DNA from 2 places in the Pseudomonas sp. Irchel 3A5 genome. Region 2 is predicted to be linked to the other one. Evidence: riboswitches for the same ligand, from Rfam matches in the RefSeq annotation. Region 2 holds a riboswitch; the other holds the start of a gene.
What was found. Region 2 has a riboswitch for cobalamin ahead of cobW (cobalamin biosynthesis protein CobW). Riboswitches for the same ligand answer to the same signal wherever they lie in the genome.
Positions count from the first base shown of each region.

Region 1: it holds a riboswitch for cobalamin, as region 2 does, so the genes downstream of both, CKW31_RS20615 (ABC transporter substrate-binding protein) here and cobW (cobalamin biosynthesis protein CobW) in region 2, are expected to answer to the same signal.

Region 1 covers NZ_FYDU01000013.1:25,772-30,181, forward strand. Annotated here, with positions in the region: gene CKW31_RS20605 (hypothetical protein) at 110-385, opposite strand; gene pcsA (phosphatidylcholine synthase) at 638-1,357, opposite strand; cobalamin riboswitch at 1,569-1,764, shown strand; gene CKW31_RS20615 (ABC transporter substrate-binding protein) at 1,956-2,993, shown strand; gene CKW31_RS20620 (iron ABC transporter permease) at 2,990-4,033, shown strand; gene CKW31_RS20625 (ABC transporter ATP-binding protein) at 4,030-4,410, shown strand, end outside.
Region 2 covers NZ_FYDU01000004.1:139,238-143,647, reverse strand. Annotated here, with positions in the region: gene CKW31_RS07590 (CbtA family protein) at 1-293, opposite strand, end outside; gene CKW31_RS07585 (CbtB-domain containing protein) at 305-490, opposite strand; cobalamin riboswitch at 586-810, opposite strand; cobalamin riboswitch at 868-1,107, shown strand; gene cobW (cobalamin biosynthesis protein CobW) at 1,232-2,296, shown strand; gene cobN (cobaltochelatase subunit CobN) at 2,300-4,410, shown strand, end outside.

The sequences.
Region 1 (4,410 bases), on a different contig from region 2:
GGCCTTCACCCTAACGAACCAACGCCCAAAAACACACGAACAGTCAGGTAAAAATACAACCGGTACAGTTCTGGATAACCAAGGACTTATCGGGACTGTACTTGAGCGCTTAGCCTTGACGATCCTTGCTGACTTCAGCGTTATCAGCACTGATCTCACCGCGATTATCAAATGCCCGAACAGCTTGCATCTGTGGATCAGCCAACAGTTTAGCCTTGGCGATCTGATACTCGTCGAAGGTCAGCCCGCGACGATTCAAATCTTCCAGCGCTAACTGATGTGTTTCCTGGGCGGTGTAAGGACGCAATTCAACGGCATGATGGGTGGAGCAACCGGAGACAACAGCAACGGTCAATAACAGGGCAAAAGCGTAAATGCGGTTCATGAGAGCCTCCGGATCGGGTTCATTTCGGGAATGAACAAAGGTTACGCCCGGAGTCGTTTACGTAGAAATCACTGCTCTTGATAGTCGGTATTGGTGGGGGAAAATTGTCAGAAATGCAATCGCTGTCGTGCGGCAAACATTGGACCTGTAGGAGCGCACGAGCACCGCGAGGCCCCGATAGCGGTGTATCAGACAGAACGCCATCGCTGCCTCGCGGTGCTCCTGAGCTCCTACAGATCCTTCAAACAGTACTCAAGCCCGCCACTTACCCCAATACTCCAGCGAAGTGCGCCACAGGCAGATGCCGATAAAGTACGCCGACATCGTGAACCACACGCCCATCACCACTGGCCCGTTATGGGGATGGTTGATGATCAGCAACGCACTGCTGATCAACCAGATGGTGGTCACCAGGATATTCAGCGGCATGAAACGACGCACTCGGAACGGATGCAGAAACTTCATCCGTGTCACCGTCAGCAACGCCAGACCGATGATGGTCAGGAAGGTCACCCAAGGCGATGGCTGAATGATGTATAGACACAGCGCCACCACGTTCCAGGCCGCCGGAAAGCCCTGAAAGTAATTGTCCTTGCTCTTCATTTCCAGATTGCAGAAACAGAACAGCGACGACACCAGAATGATCGCAGTGCTCAACAACAACGTATAAGGCGGCAGCGGGATGTAGCTATAAATAAACAACGCAGGGATAAACACGTACGTCAGATAATCAATGACCAGGTCCAGCACTGAACCGTCAAAGCCCGGCAACACCGACTGCACGTTGAATTTGCGCGCCAGCGAACCATCGACGCCATCCACTGCAAGCGCCAGGCCTAGCCACAACAGACATGCCTTGGCTTGATCATCGAACAGGGCAATGGTCGCCAGAAATGCAATGACCACGCCGGTGGCGGTAAAACCGTGGGCACCCCAGGCTTTAAGCCAGGCCACTCGTTGAGTCGATATCACAGGAAAATGTCTCCAAAAGGTGTAGCGGACCAGTGTAAACCTGGTTGGACGGACTATCGACCGGCCATCGGTCGATAAGGTTCACCGCCGGACGGTGTTAACGCCCTGCCAGTTCAGGGTTGCATCATGCGCCGAGCAAGCGAAACGCACGATAAAAAAATGCCTGCCAGCGACCAATATAGGAAAAATCCCCACTCTTTTAAACATATCCATTACCATGCCGCCCGTCGGTTTCCAAACGGGATTAATAGGGAATCCGTGATGACCTCAAGGTCGTCAACCGGAACTGCCCCCGCAACTGTAGGCGCTGAGCCCTGCTCCATCGATGCCACTGGGTCACTCCGGGAAGGCCCGAGCACGGCGATGATGCGTCAGTCAGGAGACCTGCCGACATCAGAAAGCTGCACCGCAGCCAATAAAGCGGCCGCACTTTCTGGCAACTGACCCACCGGCGGGGTGTCCGGGGAGTACATCCGTCAGCACGGCGGCACAGCCGTGACTGATTGACCCTGCCGAGCCTTTGCCAGCAGCAAGTCGTGATGTGTATCCAGCCAGAACACCATCGTGCGGATAACCGTTCGAATGGAGATCGTTTTTCATGTCTTTGCCTCGTTTTGCTGTTCTGCTTGCTGGACTGGGTTTTTCTGCGCTGACCCTGGCGGCCAACCCGGCCCAACCCTCTGGCATGCAGACAACCTACCCGCTGACTCTGGATAACTGCGGCGTGCCGCTGACCTTCGCCAAGGCGCCCGGCAAAGCTGTGACCATTGGCCAGTCAGCCACTGAAATCCTTTATTCCTTGGGGCTGGCCGAGAAAGTGGTCGGGACTTCGCTGTGGTTCAACAACGTGCTGCCCCGTTTCAAGGACCTGAACGACAAGATCCCGCGTCTGGCCGATAACGATCCCAGCTTCGAGGCGGTGATCAACAAGCGCCCGGAACTGGTCGCCGTGCAATTCGAATGGATGGTCGGCCCCCAAGGCGTGGTGGGCACCCGGCAACAATTCAACGAAATGAAAATCCCCACCTACCTCATGCCGTCGGACTGCGAAGGCAAAGACAATCTGAAAGGTGCTGATGGCACGCGCCTGCGCCCGTTTTCGATCGACAGCCTGTACAAGACCGTCACGCAACTGGCGCAAATCTTCGACGTCCAGGCCCGTGGTGCCGAGTTGAACGCCGACCTGCAGGCACGTCTCGCCACGGCTCAGGCCAGCGTCAAAGGCAAACACCTGAAGGACGCCTCGGCAGTATTCTGGTTCTCCAGCGCAGACCTGAACGTCGACCCTTATGTCGCCGGTCGCAAAGGCATTCCGGCGTTCATGATGGACACCCTGGGTCTGCGCAATATCGTGCAGTCCGATGAGGAATGGCCGACGGTTGGCTGGGAAACCATCGCCAAGGCCAACCCGACCATTCTGGTACTGGCGCGCATGGACCGCCGCCGCTTCCCGGCCGATGATTTCCAGAAAAAACTGGAATTCCTCAAGACCGACCCTGTCACCAAAAACATGGACGCGGTCAAGAACAACCGGATTGTCATTCTGGACGCCCAAGCCATGGAAGCGACGATTCGTACCTTCGACGGCATCGATGAACTGGCGGACGCCATCGACAAATTTGATCTGCACCCATGACAGCGCAATTCGCCGGTCGCTTGTTACGCAAGATTTGCCTGCACGGAGCCTGGGTGCTGGCGGTGTTGCTGGTGGCGATTGTCGCGGGCATTGCCATTGGCGAAACGCCGATCAGCCTGTCGCTGGTGTTTCAGGTGCTGGCCAACAAGCTATGGGGCGCAGGCTTCGTGCTCGACCCTATCGATGAAGGCATCGTCTGGAATTATCGCCTGACCCGCGCCCTCGTCGCAGCGGCCTGCGGCGCGGGCCTGGCTATTTCGGGCGTGGTTTTGCAATCACTGTTGCGCAACCCCCTGGCCGATCCTTACCTGCTGGGCATTTCCGCCGGGGCCTCGACCGGCGCGGTCCTGGTAGCGATCATCGGCGTGGGCGCAGGCGCTATCTCGTTGTCAGCCGGGGCGTTTGCCGGGGCCATGGCCGCTTTTGTGCTGGTCGCCCTGCTGGCGCGCAGTACCGGCGCTGTCAGTGGCAGCGGGCAGATCATTCTCGCGGGCATCGCCGGTTCGCAACTGTTCAACGCCCTGACCTCTTTCCTGATTACCAAATCAGCCAACTCCGAACAGGCACGCGGCATCATGTTCTGGCTGCTGGGCAACCTCAGTGGCGTGCGCTGGCAATCAGTCACGCTGGCCGTGCCGGTGGTGTTGATCGGTCTGGCGGTCTGCCTGTGGCATCGGCGCTCGCTGGATGCGTTCATGTTCGGCAGTGATTCCGCCGCGGCCCTGGGCATCCCGGTGCGTAGGGTTCAAGTGATATTGATCGCCACGGTGGCGCTGGTCACGGCGGTGATGGTCTCGCTGGTGGGTTCCATCGGTTTTGTCGGCCTGGTCGTGCCCCATGCGGCGCGCTTGCTGGTCGGCGTGCGTCATGGTCGTTTGATCCCGGTCAGTGCCCTGGCCGGCGCGGTCTTTCTGATCGCTGCCGATGTGCTGTCCCGCACGGCGATCAAGGGCCAGGTCTTGCCCGTCGGAGTCATCACCGCCCTGATCGGCGCACCGGTATTCGCCGTGATTCTGATAAAGGCCAAGGGGGGTCGATGAGCATTCTCAAACAGCCAGCGACCGACATCGACCGCGACGTGTTGTCGTGCTCCGGTCTGAACTGGTCGATCAAGGGTGTGCCCATTGTTCGGGATGTCGCGTTGCAGTTACGGCGCGGTGAAACCCTGGGATTGATCGGCCCCAACGGCTCCGGCAAATCCAGCCTGCTGAAGTTGCTGTCTGGCATCCGCACCCCGGCCAGCGGCGAGATCTACCTTAACGGCATTAACCTTGCCGCCATGAAACGCCGCGATGTCGCGCAGATGATTGCGGTTGTCGAGCAGCAGGCGGAAACCTCGGACGCGATCACGGTGCTGGACGCTGTAGAACTGGGCCGCACGCCTTGGCTTTCAGCGCTGGAGCCCTGGTCAGCCGCA
Region 2 (4,410 bases):
GTGTACAGCGCCGCCAGCATCAGCGCGAAACCCACTGCCACCACCAGATTACCGCCGGTGGTGGACACAATGCGCTGCCAGCCGTCTTGCGGCGACCAGGCTTCGACGTCATGCACATGGCCCGCCTGTGCAGTCTCGCCGTGAGCGTGTTCATGGACCTGCTCGGCAGGCGCGTTTTCGTAGGTTTCGGCTTGCAGGATCAACGGCGTGATCCAGAAGCTTTGCAGCAGGGTCAACAGCAGGGCGGCGAGCAGGCCGGTGAACCCGGCCGTTTGAGCGATTCGCTTGAACATGGCGTCAGGTCTCAATGGCAAGGAAAGGCGGCGCTGTGGCGAGTGTCATGGGCGGCGTTGTGGACCGCTTCGATGTGCGAGAAACCGGCGAAGTACACCAGACAGGCGCCGAGAATCGCTGCGCCGATGGCGGCGGTCAGGCGTTGGGTCTGGGTGGTTGCGGTACTGGCGGAGTGGCTGGTTGTAATGATCGACATGGCGCTTCCCTCTTGATGTCGGCAAGCAGGCATGCGCAGCACTGTCCGCTGACGAGTGTCAGGGGAGTGCAACTGCGCCCGCCCACCGCGGGTTCGTTATTTGTTTCATGTCGGGCCGGTCTCCGGGCTTGCGAGGGGTTGAGCGCACCATGGCGTCAACCTGCAAGAATCGCCTTCCCATGCCGTGATGCGCACAGTGGATCTGATTCTTCGCTCGCTTACCGTTGCGGGGGCAGCGCCGGACTTGTGCAGGCCAGAGGCCTGAACTCACCGGTTTCCCGTTTCACCCCGTGAGGGGCACCCGTAACAAGGCGTGTAGGAGAGCATGCGTCTGCATGGAACGTCAATCAGTCGATTGACCTGCCCGCAGTCACTGCGTAGCCTTGCGGGTTCGAGGTTCTCCAGCCGATCTGCGGGTCGGACGATATGGAGCTAAGACGGGAACGCGGTCAATGCCGCGGCTGCCCCCGCAACTGTAAGCGGTGCTGATTTATCGCACGGTCATTGCATTCTCTGCACAGCCACTGCCCGTCAAGGGCGGGAAGGCGCAATGACTGCCCCGGAGGTTTTCAGGGGCGCCGCAAGCCAGGAGACCTGCCTCGATTCGGGCCTTGAGCCCGACGAATTCTCACTACAACCGGGCGGGGTGATCCGGTGGCGAATCGCATCTCTGTGGCTACACGCCTGTGGCCACACAGGGTTTTCGTCCTGCTTGCCCGCCGTATTGCCAAAGGGCATCCGATGAAAACACTGGCCAAACTTCCCGTCACCATCGTTACCGGCTTCCTCGGTTCGGGCAAAACCACCTTGCTGCGCCACATGCTGGATAACGCGGAAGGTCGGCGCATCGCCGTGATCGTCAATGAATTTGGCGAACTGGGCATCGACGGTGAAATCCTCAAGCAATGCACCATTGGCTGCACGGAAGAAGAGGCGGTTGGCCGCGTTTACGAACTGGCCAACGGCTGCCTGTGCTGCACCGTCCAGGAAGAGTTCTTCCCGGTCATGCGCGAACTCGTCGCGCGCCGCGGTGATCTGGATCATATCCTCATCGAAACCTCCGGTCTGGCGCTGCCAAAACCACTGGTGCAAGCCTTTCAGTGGCCAGAAATTCGCAACGCCTGCACCGTCGACGCGGTGATCACTGTCGTCGACAGTCCTGCAGTACTCGCAGGTACGTTTGCTGCATTCCCTGATCAGGTCGATGCACAGCGCAAGCTCGATCCGAATCTGGATCATGAATCACCACTGCATGAATTGTTCGCCGATCAACTGGCCAGCGCCGATCTGGTCATCCTCAACAAGGCCGACATGATCGACGCTGCCGGTCTGGCCGCAGTGCGTGCCGAAGTCTCCGAAGAGCTGCCGCCTGCGGTCAAGGTCATCGAAGCCAGCAGCGGTCGTCTGCCGATCAACGTCCTGCTGGGGCTGGGTGCCGAGTCCGAGCAGCACATCGACGGGCGCAAGACCCATCACGATCACCACGAAGGCGATGATCATGATGACCACGACCATGACGCGTTCGACTCTATTTCCATCAAGCTGCCTCAATCCGAAGAAACACAGCTGCTTGCCGCGCTGACCCAACTGGTCGTTCAGCATGGCATCCTGCGGGTCAAGGGTTTCGCTGCCATCGCTGGCAAGCCGATGCGCTTGCTGATTCAGGGCGTGGGTACGCGTTTCGACAAACACTTCGACCGTGCCTGGAGTGCTGACGAAGAGCGCGCCACTCATCTGGTGCTGATCGGTCAGAAGCTCGATGCTGCTGCACTTGAATCCCAACTGCGCGCTGCGCTTGCGGACTGACCCATGCACCTGTTGAGAACCCAGCCCGGTGGTTTTGTACCGGACGACAGTATTGCCGACCTCGGACAAACCCCCGCCGAGCTGGTGATTCTCTGCAGTGGTGATTCAAGCCTGGCGTTGCTCGCCGAAGCCGCGCAGCAACTGCCGGAAGATTACCCAAGCTTGCGTCTGGCCAACCCGATGCAGGTTCAGAACCACGCTTCGGTCGACCTCTATGTCGATGAAGTGCTGCGCCACGCCAAGGTGATTCTGATTTCCTTGCATGGCGGGATCGGCTACTGGCGCTACGGCGTCGAACGCCTGATGGAGCTGGCAGCACGGGGCGTGCAGGTGATCATGGTGCCAGGCTGTGATCGTCATGATCCCGAGCTGACTGAACGCAGCACTGCGCCCGCCGAGGATTGCCACCGGTTATGGCAGTTTCTGCGTCAGGGCGGCATGCACAACGCGCTGGAGTTTTACCGTTGCCTCGCGACTCGCATGCTGGATCGGGATTATTCGTGGTCCGAGCCAAAAGCCTTGCCGCGAACTGCGGTTTACCATCCGCAGGGCGTCAGCGCTGATCCTGAAATATGGTTCGCTGACTGGGTGGTGGATCAGCCAGTCGTGGCGCTGCTGTTCTACCGCTCGCACTTGCAGGCCGCCAATACCGCGTTCATCGATGTATTTTGCGCTCGTTTGCAGGCGCAAGGCTTGAACCCGTTGCCCATCGCCGTCGCCAGCCTGAAGGAAGCGGGCTGCATGACGGTGGTCGAGGACTGGCTGGACGAGGTCGGCGTTGAGCTGATCCTCAACACCACCGGTTTTGCTCAGTCCAGCCCGGAAACGCCGCATTTGCGGCCATTCCGGCGTAACGTCCCGGTGATTCAGGCGATTTGCGCTCAGGATAACGAACCTGGCTGGCGGGCCAGCGAGCAAGGTCTGGGTGCCCGGGATCTGGCCATGCACATCGCGTTGCCCGAACTGGACGGGCGAATCATCAGTCGGCCGGTCAGCTTCAAGGATCTGGCCTGGCACAGTGAGCGCAGTCAGTCAGATGTGGTCTGCTATCGCCCGCAACCTGAGCGCATGGATTTTGTTGCCGAACTGGCGCGTCGCTGGATATTGCTCGGGCGTTTGCCGAATGCTGACAAGCGCGTTGCGTTGATTCTCGCCAATTACCCCACGCGCGACGGTCGAATCGGCAACGGTGTCGGCCTCGATACGCCAGCGGCGGCGCTGAACATCCTGCGAGCCATGCAGGGCGAGGGTTATCCGGTTGCCGAATTGCCGGAAACGGGTACTGACTTGATCCACCAGTTGCTTGGCGGCGTGACCAATGATCTGGACAGCATCGACCTTCGTCCCTGCCACCAAAGCATGGCGCTCGACGAGTACACCGCTGCGTTTGAGCAACTGCCTCTGGCCAACCGTGAAGCGGTGATTGCACGCTGGGGCACGCCGGATAAAGACCCGATGTTCCGCAGTGGACGGATGATGATTGCCGGGATCAGGTTTGGCCTGACCTTCGTTGGCATTCAGCCGGCACGGGGTTATCAGGTGGACGCCAGCGCGGTTTATCACGACCCGGATCTTGTCCCGCCCCATGGTTATCTGGCCTTCTATTTCTGGTTGCGCAAAGCCTATGGTGCCCATGCGGTGGTGCATGTGGGCAAACACGGCAATCTGGAATGGCTGCCAGGCAAGGGCGTCGGGCTGTCGGAGACCTGCTGGCCGGATGCGATTCTCGGCGCGATGCCAAACGTTTACCCATTCATCGTCAACGATCCGGGCGAGGGCGCCCAGGCCAAGCGTCGTACTCAGGCCGTGATCATCGATCACCTGATGCCGCCGCTGACCCGCGCCGAAACCTACGGGCCATTACGCAATCTTGAGCTGCTGGCGGACGAGTATTACGAAGCACAACTGCTCGATCCGCGTCGCGCCCTTGAGCTGCAACGCGACATCCTCCAGCTGGTTCGCGAGACCCATATTGATCGGGAGCTGGCCCTCGGTGACTCGTTAAAGGATGACGATGCGGCGGTCTGGTTGCCACGCCTGGACACCTACCTGTGTGATCTGAAGGAATCGCAGATTCGTGACGGTCTGCATATCTTTGGTGAGTCTCCCGTCGG